One region of the Streptomyces sp. NPDC052040 genome, then DNA from elsewhere that is predicted to be linked to it. Evidence: predicted binding sites of a transcription regulator. Region 1 holds the regulator's gene; the other holds the start of a gene.

Region 1 (6,290 bases):
GAGGAATCAAAAATGGCACGTGCGGTCGGCATCGACCTGGGCACGACTAACTCCGTCGTCAGCGTTCTGGAGGGCGGCGAGCCCACCGTCATCACCAACGCCGAGGGTGCCAGGACCACGCCGTCCGTCGTCGCCTTCGCGAAGAACGGTGAGGTGCTGGTCGGCGAGGTCGCCAAGCGCCAGGCGGTCACGAACGTGGACCGGACCATCCGTTCCGTGAAGCGCCACATGGGCACGGACTGGAAGATCGAGCTCGACGGGAAGCAGTTCAACCCGCAGCAGATGAGCGCCTTCATCCTGCAGAAGCTGAAGCGCGACGCGGAGTCCTACCTGGGCGAGAAGGTGACCGACGCGGTCATCACCGTCCCCGCGTACTTCAACGACTCCGAGCGCCAGGCGACGAAGGAGGCCGGCGAGATCGCGGGCCTGAACGTCCTGCGCATCGTCAACGAGCCGACCGCGGCCGCCCTGGCCTACGGCCTCGACAAGGACGACCAGACGATCCTCGTCTTCGACCTCGGCGGCGGCACCTTCGACGTGTCCCTGCTGGAGATCGGCGACGGTGTCGTCGAGGTGAAGGCCACCAACGGTGACAACCACCTCGGCGGCGACGACTGGGACCAGCGCGTCGTGGACTACCTGGTCAAGCAGTTCCAGTCCGGCCACGGCGTGGACCTGTCCAAGGACAAGATGGCCCTCCAGCGCCTCCGCGAGGCCGCCGAGAAGGCCAAGATCGAGCTGTCCTCGTCCACCGAGACCTCGATCAACCTGCCGTACATCACGGCGTCCGCCGAGGGCCCGCTGCACCTGGACGAGAAGCTCACCCGCGCCCAGTTCCAGCAGCTGACCGCGGACCTGCTGGAGCGCTGCAAGACGCCGTTCCACAACGTCATCAAGGACGCCGGCATCTCCATCAACGAGATCGACCACGTCGTCCTCGTCGGTGGCTCCACCCGTATGCCCGCCGTGGCCGAGCTCGTCAAGGAGCTGACCGGCGGCAAGGAGGCCAACAAGGGCGTCAACCCGGACGAGGTCGTCGCCATCGGCGCCTCGCTCCAGGCCGGTGTCCTCAAGGGCGAGGTCAAGGACGTCCTGCTGCTCGACGTCACCCCGCTGTCCCTCGGTATCGAGACCAAGGGCGGCATCATGACCAAGCTGATCGAGCGCAACACCACGATCCCGACGAAGCGTTCGGAGATCTTCACCACGGCCGAGGACAACCAGCCGTCCGTGCAGATCCAGGTCTACCAGGGCGAGCGCGAGATCGCGGCGTACAACAAGAAGCTCGGCATGTTCGAGCTGACCGGTCTGCCCCCGGCGCCGCGCGGCGTCCCGCAGATCGAGGTGTCCTTCGACATCGACGCCAACGGCATCATGCACGTGACCGCCAAGGACCTGGGCACGGGCAAGGAGCAGAAGATGACCGTCACCGGCGGCTCCTCGCTGCCGAAGGACGAGGTCGACCGGATGCGCCAGGAGGCCGAGCAGTACGCGGAGGAGGACCACCGCCGCCGCGAGGCCGCCGAGACCCGCAACCAGGGCGAGCAGCTCGTCTACCAGACCGAGAAGTTCCTCAAGGACAACGAGGACAAGGTCCCGGGCGACATCAAGACCGAGGTCGAGGGTGCCGTCGCCGAGCTGAAGGAAGCGCTCAAGGGCGAGTCCGCCGAGGGCGACAACACCGCCGAGATCCGCTCCGCCACGGAGAAGGTCACGGCCGTCTCCCAGAAGCTGGGCCAGGCCCTCTACGCCGACGCCCAGGCCTCCCAGGCCGCCGCGGGCGGCGCCGAGCAGCCCAAGGCCGAGGACGACGTGGTCGACGCCGAGATCGTGGACGACGAGCGCAAGGACGGTGCCGCGTGACGGAGGAGACCCCGGGCTTCGAGGAGAAGCCCGACGTCCCCTCCGGCGCCACCCCTGAGGACGCCGAGCCGAAGGCCGCCGCCCCCTCCTCGGAGGAGGCGGCGGCCCCGGCAGGGGACGCAAGCGCACAGGACGCCGGTCTGGTGGCCCAGCTGGACCAGGTGCGTACGGCGCTCGGTGAGCGCACGGCGGACCTCCAGCGCCTCCAGGCCGAGTACCAGAACTACCGCCGCCGGGTCGAGCGCGACCGGACCACGGTCAAGGAGATCGCCATCGCGAACCTCCTGACCGAGCTCCTGCCCGTGCTCGACGACATCGGCCGCGCACGGGAACACGGCGAGCTGGTCGGCGGCTTCAAGTCCGTCGGCGAGTCGCTGGAGACCGTCGCCGCGAAGCTGGGCCTCCAGCAGTTCGGCAAGGAGGGTGAGCCCTTCGATCCGACGATCCACGAGGCCCTGATGCACAGCTACGCGCCGGACGTCACCGAGACGACGTGCGTGGCGATTCTCCAGCCCGGGTATCGCTTCGGCGAGCGCACCATCCGCCCCGCGCGGGTGGCGGTGGCCGAGCCGCAGCCCGGGGCGCAGACGGTCAAGGCCGAGGAGACGACCGAGGCGGGCGACGACAAGGAGAACGGTGGCCCGGACGAGGGCTGACGTACACCACGGACGCACAGGGAAGGAGGGGCGTCGGGGATGAGCACCAAGGACTTCATCGAGAAGGACTACTACAAGGTCCTCGGCGTCCCCAAGGACGCCACCGAGGCCGAGATCAAGAAGGCGTACCGGAAGCTCGCCCGCGAGTTCCACCCGGACGCCAACAAGGGCAACGCCAGGGCGGAGGAGCGTTTCAAGGAGATCTCCGAGGCCAACGACATCCTCGGGGACCCCAAGAAGCGCAAGGAGTACGACGAGGCCCGCACCCTCTTCGGCAACGGGGGCTTCCGCCCCGGACCCGGGGCGGGCGGCGGCTCGTTCAACTTCGACCTCGGCGACCTCTTCGGCGGCCAGGCCGGCGCCGGAGGGAACTTCGGCGGGGGCATCGGTGACGTCTTCGGGGGCCTGTTCAACCGCGGCGGCGGCGCGGGCACGCGCACGCAGCCGAGGCGCGGCCAGGACATCGAGTCCGAGGTCACGCTGAGCTTCATGGAGGCGGTGGACGGCGCGACCGTACCGCTGCGCATGTCCTCCCAGGCGCCCTGCAAGGCCTGCTCGGGCACCGGCGACAAGAACGGCACCCCCCGGGTGTGCCCGACCTGCGTCGGCACCGGGCAGGTGGCACGGGGTTCGGGCGGCGGCTTCTCGCTGACCGACCCCTGCCCCGACTGCAAGGGCCGCGGTCTGATCGCGGAGGAGCCCTGCGAGGTCTGCAAGGGCAGCGGCCGGGCGAAGTCCTCCCGGACGATGCAGGTGCGCATCCCCGCGGGTGTCTCCGACGGGCAGCGCATCCGGCTGCGCGGCAAGGGCGCGCCCGGTGAGCGGGGCGGCCCGGCCGGCGACCTGTATGTCGTCGTGCATGTCAACGCGCATCCGGTCTTCGGCCGCAAGGACGACAATCTGACGGTGACCGTGCCGGTGACGTTCGCGGAGGCGGCGCTCGGCGCCGACATCCGGGTGCCCACCCTGGGCGGGTCCCCGGTCACCCTGAAGCTACCCCCGGGCACGCCGAACGGGCGCACCATGCGTGCCCGCGGCAAGGGCGCGGTCCGCAAGGACGGCACCCGGGGCGACCTGCTGGTCACCGTGGAGGTGGCGGTCCCCCAGGACGTCTCGGGCAAGGCCCGCGACGCACTGGAGGCCTATCGCGAGGCCACCTCGGAAGAGGACCCGCGAGCGGAGTTGTTCCAGGCCGCGAAGGGAGCATGAGGCGATGGACGGCCGTCGACGCAACCCGTACGAACTGACCGAGGACACCCCGGTCTATGTCATCTCGGTGGCGGCCCAGCTCTCCGGACTGCACCCACAGACGCTGCGCCAGTACGACCGCCTCGGGCTGGTGTCCCCGGACCGCACCGCGGGCCGGGGCCGCCGCTACTCGGCCCGCGACATCGAACTGCTCCGCCAGGTGCAGCAGTTGTCGCAGGACGAGGGCATCAACCTGGCCGGGATCAAGCGCATCATCGAGCTGGAGAACCAGGTCGCCGCGCTCCAGTCCCGGATGGCGGAGCTCCAGGACGCGCTGGAGGGCGCGGCGGCGACGATGCGTCAGCGCGAGGCCGCGGTGCACGCCTCGTACCGTCGCGACCTGGTGCCGTACCAGGAGGTGCAGCAGACCAGCGCGCTGGTGGTGTGGCGGCCCAAGCGGCAGCTGAACGACTGACGCGCGGTCGCGTGGACAGGGAAGGGCCCGGAGGCCGGAAACGGCTCCGGGCCCTTCCGTATGCCCCCGCCCCGACGCGGAAGTGACGCGGATCACGTTTGCAGGCATCGCTGAACGCCCCTGCCTGCCCAGCGAGTTGACGGAGCGCCGGGCGCGGAGCCCGCGCAGGCCGGGGGTGGAATCTCCATCCGGCGGGGGTTTGGAAACGGGCGCCGCACAAGACCCTCTTGGTTTTCACTTGACTTCCACGGGGATGCTGTTGCCATCTCGTTAACCGGTACTTCTTGACGCTGCCCACCGTTGCCGCGTTGGCTTTCAGCCACCTGGGTCGCAATGCTGCTCCCCCGCCCGGAAGGTCTGATGTGAACGCTCGTACCACCCGCAGGACCGCTGTGCGTCGAATCGCCATAGCCCTGGCCGCCGCACCGGCGGCCGTCTCCCTCGCCGCGTGCGGGGTCGTCGACGGAGTCGGCGGGGGCAGCAGCTCCGCCTCTCCGAAGAAGGGCGACGACATCACAGTGGGTCTCCTCCTGCCGGAGAAGGAGAACCCGAGGTACGACAAGTTCGACTACCCGATCATCCGGGACCAGGTGCGCTCCCTCACCCACGACAAGGGCAAGGTCGTCTACGCCAACGCCAACGCGGACGCGGCCAAGCAGAGCGAGCAGCTCGACCAGATGGTCGCCGACAAGGTGGACGTCCTGCTGGTGGACCCGGTGGACGCCAAGTCCATCGCGCCCGGCGTGCAGAAGGCCAAGGACGCGGGCATCCCGGTCATCGCCTACGACCGGCTCGCGCAGGGACCGATCGACGCGTACATCTCCTTCGACAACGAGCTGGTCGGCCAGGTGCAGGGCCGCGCCCTGGTGGACGCGCTCGGCAGCAAGGCGGAGACCGCCAAGGTCGTCATGATGAACGGCTCGGTCACCGACCCCAACGCGGCCCAGTTCAAGGCGGGCGCGCTCGGCGAGCTCCAGGGCAAGGTCAACATCGTCAAGTCCTACGACACCAAGGACTGGAAGCCGGAGAACGCCAAGGCGAACATGGCCGAGGCGATCCGTGCGGTCGGACTGGGCAACATCGCGGGCGTCTACTCCGCCAACGACGGCATGGCCGGCGCGGTCATCGAGGAGCTGAAGGCGGCGGGCGCCGCCAAGCTGCCGCCGGTGACCGGGCAGGACGCCTCGCTGGACGCCGTGCAGCGGATCGTCTCCGGCGAGCAGTACATGAGCGTCTACAAGTCGTACCCCGAAGAGGCGAACAACGCCGCGGAGATGGCGGTCGCCAAGGTCCAGGGCCGCTCGATCGAGTTCGACGCGCTGACCCGGGACAAGGTCGACAGCCCGACCGAGAAGCGGATCCCGTCGATGCTGGTGCCGGTGGTCGCGCTCACCAAGGCCAACATCCGGGACACCGTGATCCAGGACAGCATCTACACCGTCCAGGACATCTGCACCCCCGAGTTCAAGGCGGACTGCACGGCGATCGGCCTGAAGTAGCCGGTACGGGCCCGTGGTGACGGGCCCCCGTCACCTGGGTGCAATCGGAACTTCCGGAGGGAGGGAGAATCCCGGACGTTCCCGGAGGGAGCGGGCGCCGGAAGGGCCGAGCCTTGTTGCGGAGGCGGGCCGGTCCGCGCATAGTTGCGCTGCGAAGGCGCTCAGGACGCCGGAACCGGGAGTGGGAGCCAGGGGTGGAAGATGGCCGGGCACGGGACGGACGCGCATCCGCACGGCGCTGACCGGCTCTGCGAGTCCGGGAACCGCGTGTACTCCCGTGCGGTGCGCCGGGGCCGGGTGCCCCGCGCCGACGCCGCTGCGGTGCCCTGCCTGCTGGAACTCGCGCTGCTGCACCCGGACCCCGACGACATGGACTGGCTGGTGCCGACCTCCCCGCAGGAGGTCATGACCAGGCTGCTGCGCGGGGTCCACGAGGAGGTCAGCGCGAGCCGGGCACGGGTCGGGGCGGCGGTGGCCGCGGTGGAGTGGTACGCCGGGCTGGGCGGCCGTGAGCAGGGCTCCCCGGAGGGCGTGGCGATCCGGGTGCTGGACGGGCTGCCGCGGATCCGGGCCGCCATGGACGAGGCGACCGAGCGGTGCACCCGTGAG
Region 2 (6,290 bases), on a different contig from region 1:
ACGGCAAGTCGGCGAGCGCGATGACCGGCTGGATCGCCGACTTCCTGGGCCGCTACAAGGCGCGCACCGGCCGGGACGCCGTGATCTACACGGCCACCAGCTGGTGGAGCCAGTGCACCGGGAACTACTCCGGCTTCGCCTCGGCCAACCCGCTGTGGATCGCCCGCTATGCCGCCGACCCGGGCACCCTGCCGGGCGGCTGGGGCTACTGCACCATGTGGCAGTACACCTCGTCGGGCCCGACCGTCGGCGACCACGACCGGTACAACGGGGCGCTGGACCGGGTGCAGGCGCTGGCCAACGGCTGAGGGTGACGACGACCGGCCGCGCCGACGGCCGACAGCTGCGACGGCCGCGACGGCTGCCGGGCGGGCGTACCCGCCGCCGCGCAGCCGCCGTACCGCCGCCGTCGCCCCGCGCCCGTCACGCCGCCGTCGGGACCTCCCGGGTCGCTCCGCCGGTCGCCGCCGGGGTGAGCGCCAGCTCCAGGGCCTGGCGGACGTCGGTGACGGTGTGGACCTCCAGCTTGTCCAGCACCTCGGCCGGGACGTCGTCCAGGTCGGGTTCGTTGCGCTTGGGGATGACGACGGTCGTCACGCCCGCCCGGTGCGCGGCGAGCAGCTTCTGCTTCACCCCGCCGATGGGCAGCACCCGGCCGGTCAGCGAGACCTCGCCCGTCATCGCCACATCCGTGCGCACCGGACGGCCCGACAGCAGCGAGGCCAGCGCGGTCGTCATGGTGATGCCCGCGCTCGGGCCGTCCTTGGGGACCGCGCCCGCCGGGAAGTGGATGTGCACGCCCCGGTCCTTGAGGTCCCCGACGGGCAGCTCCAGCTCGGCGCCGTGCGAGCGGAGGAAGCTCAGCGCGATCTGCGCGGACTCCTTCATCACATCGCCGAGCTGGCCGGTGAGGGCCAGACCCGCCGCGCCCGTCTCCGGATCGGCGAGCGAGGCCTCCACATAGAGGACGTCGCCGCCCGCGCCGGTGACCGCGAGACCGGTCGCCACGCCCGGGACCGCGGTGCGCCGCTCGGCCGGGTCCTGGGCGGCCTCGGGCACATGGTGGGGGCGCCCGATCAGCCCGCGCAGATCCTCGGCGCGTACGGTGCGGGGCAGTCCGTTCTCCTCCAGTTCGTGCTGTGCGGCGACCTTGCGGAGCAGCCGGGCGATCGACCGCTCCAGGTTCCGCACGCCCGCCTCCCGGGTGTACTCCCCGGCCAGGCTGCGCAGCGCGCCCTCGTCGAGGGCGACCTCGTCCTGGTCCAGTCCGGCCCGCTCCAGCTGACGCGGGAGCAGATGGTCGCGCGCGATGACGACCTTCTCGTCCTCGGTGTAGCCGTCCAGGCGGACGATGTCCATCCGGTCGGCCAGCGCCTCGGGGATCGCCTCCAGGACGTTCGCCGTGGCGAGGAACACCACGTCCGACAGGTCGAGTTCGACCTCCAGGTAGTGGTCGCGGAAGGTGTGGTTCTGCGCCGGGTCCAGGACCTCCAGCAGGGCGGCGGCCGGGTCGCCCCGGAAGTCCGAGCCCACCTTGTCGATCTCATCCAGCAGGACGACCGGGTTCATCGAACCGGCCTCCTTGACAGCACGGACGATCCGGCCGGGCAGGGCGCCGACATAGGTGCGCCGGTGGCCGCGGATCTCGGCCTCGTCGCGTACGCCGCCGAGCGCGACCCGGACGAACTTCCGCCCCATGGCGTGCGCGACCGATTCGCCGAGGCTGGTCTTGCCCACACCGGGCGGCCCGACCAGCGCCAGTACGGCACCGCCGCGCCGCCCGCCGACGACACCGAGGCCCCGGTCGGCGCGGCGCTTGCGGACCGCCAGATACTCGGTGATCCGCTCCTTCACGTCGGAGAGGCCCGCGTGCTCGGCGTCCAGGACGGCCCGGGCGCCCCGGATGTCGTAGGCGTCCTCGGTGCGCTCGTTCCACGGCAGTTCGAGCACGGTGTCGAGCCAGGTGCGGATCCAGGAGCCCTCGGGCGACTGGTCGCTCGCCCGCTCCAGCTTGTCGACCTCCTTGAGGGCGGCCTCGCGGACCTTCTCGGGAAGGTCGGCGGCCTCCACCCGGGCCCGGTAGTCGTCGGTCTCCTCGCCCTGTGCGCTGTCGCCGTTCAGCTCGCGCAGTTCCTTGCGGACGGCTTCCAGCTGGCGGCGGAGCAGGAACTCGCGCTGCTGCTTGTCCACGCCCTCCTGGACGTCCTTGGCGATGGACTCGGCGACGTCCTGCTCGGCGAGGTGGTCGCGCAGGTGCTGGGTGGCCAGCTTCAGCCGGGCCACCGGGTCGGCCGTCTCCAGCAGTTCCACCTTCTGCTCGGTGGTCAGGAACGGCGAGTACCCGGAGTTGTCGGCGAGCGCGGAGATGTCGTCGATGGCCTGGACCCGGTCCACGACCTGCCAGGCGCCGCGCTTCTTCAGCCAGTTGGTGGCGAGCGCCTTGTACTCCTTGGCGAGCTCGGCGGCGTGCCCGGGCAGCGGGTCCGGCACGCTCTCGTCGATCCGGGTGCCCTCCACCCACAGCGCAGCGCCCGGACCGGTGGTCCCGGCGCCGATCCGCACCCGGCTGCGGCCGCGGATCAGGGCGCCCGGGTCACCGTCGGCCAGTCGGCCCACCTGCTCGACGGTGCCGAGCACACCGGTGGTCGCGTAGGTGCCGTCGATCCGGGGGACGAGCAGGACCCGCGGCTTTCCCGGTTCGGCCCGGGCGGCTGCCTGCGCGGCCTCCACCGCCGCACGGACATCGGAGTCACTCAGGTCCAGCGGAACCACCATGCCCGGCAGCACGACCTCGCCATCGAGGGGCAGTACGGGCAGGGTGAGCGATGCGGGCATCGAAGCCATGATCTCCCCTTCGGCAGTCAACTTGAGCTATGCCGACTCAATGCGGGGCGCGATCCGAATGTTCCCCCGAACCCGTTCGCTCTGAGCGATCACGCGGCGACCTGCGACTTCGGTACACGGGACCGCCCGTCCGGGGGCATGGCGCGCGGCGGTCCGGTGACCCGGGGGGCTCAACTCCGGGCAACCCGGAGGACTGCCCAGGCACATGGCGACCCGACGGCCTCAACTCCGGACGGCCCGGCGGACTGCCCGGCAAACCGCCCCACGGCTTGGCGCGCGACAGCCCGGAGACCCTGGGACCCGGGGACCTCAACTCCGGACGCCCCCGACGCCTCACCCCCCGGCAACCCCAAGCCCCACCCGCCGCCACCGCCGCACCAGCGGCCAGGTGCCGACGCCGATCGCCAGGGACAGCAAATGGCCCCAGTCGCTCAGGGGGTCGGTGAACTGGAGCAGATCGGCGAGCAGTATCCCGCCGAACACGGCGAGGATCGTCCCGCGCAGCCAGGGCCGCACCAGACCCGCGAGGGCGCCGACACTCGCCGCTACCCCGAAGCTGATGCCGTAGTCGAGGCGGTGCAGCGAACTGCCGGGCAGCTGTCCGGCCTGCACCGCAAGGCCGACGGGCACCTCGGTGGCCAGGGTCGCGAGGACGTGTCCGAGCAGGAAGACGACGGCGGTGCGGGGGCCTCCGATCCGCCGCTCCAGCGCCGTCAGCGCGAGCAGGAAGAGCAGCGCGTACGTGGAGCCCGGGCCGCCCGCGATCCACAGCGCGCTGGCGATCAGCACCAGCAGGGGGTCGTGCGCCAGATGGGCGACGTCGGTGCTGGACCCCTGATAGAGGGAGTGCATCAGCGCGGGGTCGGCGTACTCGGCGAACAGGGAGGTCACCGCGAGCACGGCCGCGTAGCCGAAGGTGAAGGGCGTCTGCGCGGGGAGCGGCAGCAGGGCGCGGATCCGCACGGCCGGGCGGGGCGTTCGGGCGGGGGCCGGGAACCAGGGGTCGGCGGCCGGGTGGGCCGGGAGCGGGGCGGTGCGCTGGCGCGGCATGCCGTCGAGCAGGTGCACACCTGTCCCGGGGGCCGTGACCACGGCATCAGCCGCCGAGACCGTGCGTTCCAAAGCGGGTGGCTCCCTTCCGTTCATGAACCACCCTTGGTGCCGCCCCGGGCCGCTGTCTATGACCGACGCCACCGGGAGACCCGATTCAAAGCAACTTCTCAGCTCTGTTCTGCGTCCCCCTCCCATACCCGAACATAGATACCCATCCGTGGAGACACCGGAAAATCCCTCGCCCCCGACCCGCCCGGGTCACCACAATGTGACCCATGCCTCATCCCTACGACACCCGCGCGACCCCGGAGGTCCTGGACCGCCGCGAGGGGCCGCACGGCGAGGTCGTCCTGCGCCGCCACGGCGAACTGCTCCAGATCATCGCCAACGGCTGCTTCCTGATGGACACCTCCGACGGGCGCTCGGAGCGGCTGCTCGTCGACGCCGCGTACGCGGCCCTGGACGAACGCCCGGAGCCGAGCGTGCTGATCGGCGGTCTGGGCGTCGGCTTCTCCCTCGCGCACGCGGCCGCGGACGGACGCTGGGGAGCCGTCACCGTCGTCGAGCGCGAGCGCGCCGTCATCGACTGGCACCTCCACGGGCCGCTCGGCGCACTCTCCGCAGCCGCGCTCGCCGACCCCCGCACCCGCGTGGTCGAAGCCGACCTCACGACTCACCTGCGTGAGACATCCGCCACGTACGACGCACTGTGCCTGGACATCGACAACGGGCCCGGCTGGACCGTCACGGAGGACAACGAGAGCCTCTACTCGGCGGCCGGACTGGCAAGCTGCGCACGGGTGTTGAGACCCGGCGGGGTACTGGCGGTGTGGTCCGCCCGGCCCTCTCCGGATTTTGAAGGAACCCTCTGGAATGCCGGGTTCCAGCGGGTCCATACCGAAGAGGTCCCCGTTGCCCGGGGCGTTCCGGACGTCGTGCACCTGGCGCTCCGACCTGGATAGCCGACCGGCGGTAACTCCCCGTACCCTGCTTCCCTGGCGCGGATCATTCAAGCGTCAATAGCAGTCATGGGATCACCCCACGGATTCCGGAAAGCAACTCAGGGGCGGGCGATGGAGCAAACACACACCGCGCACAACGGCACGACGGCGACCCCGGGCGCACAGCGCCGGGTTCTGGTGGTCGAGGACGACCCAACGATCGTCGACGCCATCGCCGCCCGGCTGCGCGCGGAAGGATTCCTCGTGCAAACGGCCGGCGACGGTCCGGCAGCGGTCGACACGGCTGAGGCGTGGCAGCCGGACCTGCTGATTCTCGACATCATGCTGCCGGGCTTCGACGGCCTTGAGGTCTGCCGCCGGGTGCAGGCGCAGCGTCCGGTGCCGGTGCTGATGCTCACCGCGCGCGACGACGAGACGGACATGCTGGTCGGGCTCGGCGTCGGCGCCGACGACTACATGACCAAGCCGTTCTCGATGCGTGAGCTGGCGGCGCGGGTGCATGTGCTGCTGCGGCGGATGGAGCGGGCCGCGCTGGCCGCCTCGACACCGCGCAGCGGCATCCTCCGCCTGGGCGAACTGGAGATCGACCACGCCCAGCGGCGGGTCCGGGTGCGCAGCGAGGACGTCCACCTCACGCCCACCGAGTTCGACCTGCTGGTCTGCCTGGCCAACACCCCGCGCGCGGTCCTCTCCCGGGAGCAGCTGCTCGCGGAGGTGTGGGACTGGGCGGACGCCTCCGGCACCCGCACCGTGGACAGCCACATCAAGGCCCTGCGGCGGAAGATCGGCGCCGAGCGCATCCGCACCGTGCACGGTGTGGGCTACGCCCTGGAGACCCCGACGCCATGAGCGACGGGCCGGCCGCACGGAGGAGCCCCGGGGATCCCTGGGGCGGCGTACGCCCGTTCTCGATCAAGACCAAGCTCGGTGCACTGGTCGTCATCGCGGTGCTGATCACCACAGGTCTGCTGCTGATCGCGGTGCGCACCGAGACCGAGCTGCGCTTCATCACCGTCTTCTCGATGATCGCCACGCTGCTGATCACGCAGTTCGTGGCGCACTCGCTCACGGCCCCGCTGGACGAGATGAACGCGGTGGCCCGCTCGATATCGCACGGCGACTACACCCGCCGGGTCCGGGACCACCGCCGGGACGAGATGGGTGACCTGGCCCACACCATCAATCTGATGGCGGACGAGCTGGAGGCCCAGGACAGCCAGCGCAAGGAACTCGTGGCAAATGTCTCCCACGAGCTGCGCACCCCCATCGCCGGACTGCGCGCGGTGCTGGAGAACATCGTGGACGGCGTCACCGAGGCCGACCCCGAGACCATGCGCACCGCCCTGAAGCAGACCGAGCGGCTCGGGCGCCTGGTGGAGACCCTGCTGGACCTCTCCCGGCTGGACAACGGCGTCGTACCGCTGAAGAAGC

What was found. The regulator HspR, encoded in region 1, represses chaperone genes until heat shock. The targets are predictions, from matches to a motif close to TTGAGNNNNNNNNNCTCAA.
Region 2: a site for HspR is predicted at 2,867-2,885, ahead of lon (endopeptidase La). Genes of this name have one in related genera too.

What each region holds. Positions count from the first base shown of each region.
Region 1 is NZ_JBIUBV010000012.1:154,103-160,392, forward strand. It holds gene dnaK (molecular chaperone DnaK) at 13-1,863, shown strand; gene grpE (nucleotide exchange factor GrpE) at 1,860-2,519, shown strand; gene dnaJ (molecular chaperone DnaJ) at 2,559-3,728, shown strand; gene ACIHAA_RS23230 (heat shock protein transcriptional repressor HspR) at 3,733-4,182, shown strand; gene ACIHAA_RS23235 (sugar ABC transporter substrate-binding protein) at 4,575-5,681, shown strand; gene ACIHAA_RS23240 (LuxR C-terminal-related transcriptional regulator) at 5,883-6,290, shown strand, end outside.
Region 2 is NZ_JBIUBV010000005.1:252,482-258,771, reverse strand. It holds gene ACIHAA_RS13875 (lysozyme) at 1-308, shown strand, start outside; gene lon (endopeptidase La) at 424-2,844, opposite strand; gene ACIHAA_RS13865 (rhomboid-like protein) at 3,178-3,966, opposite strand; gene ACIHAA_RS13860 (spermidine synthase) at 4,173-4,859, shown strand; gene ACIHAA_RS13855 (response regulator transcription factor) at 4,971-5,708, shown strand; gene ACIHAA_RS13850 (ATP-binding protein) at 5,705-6,290, shown strand, end outside.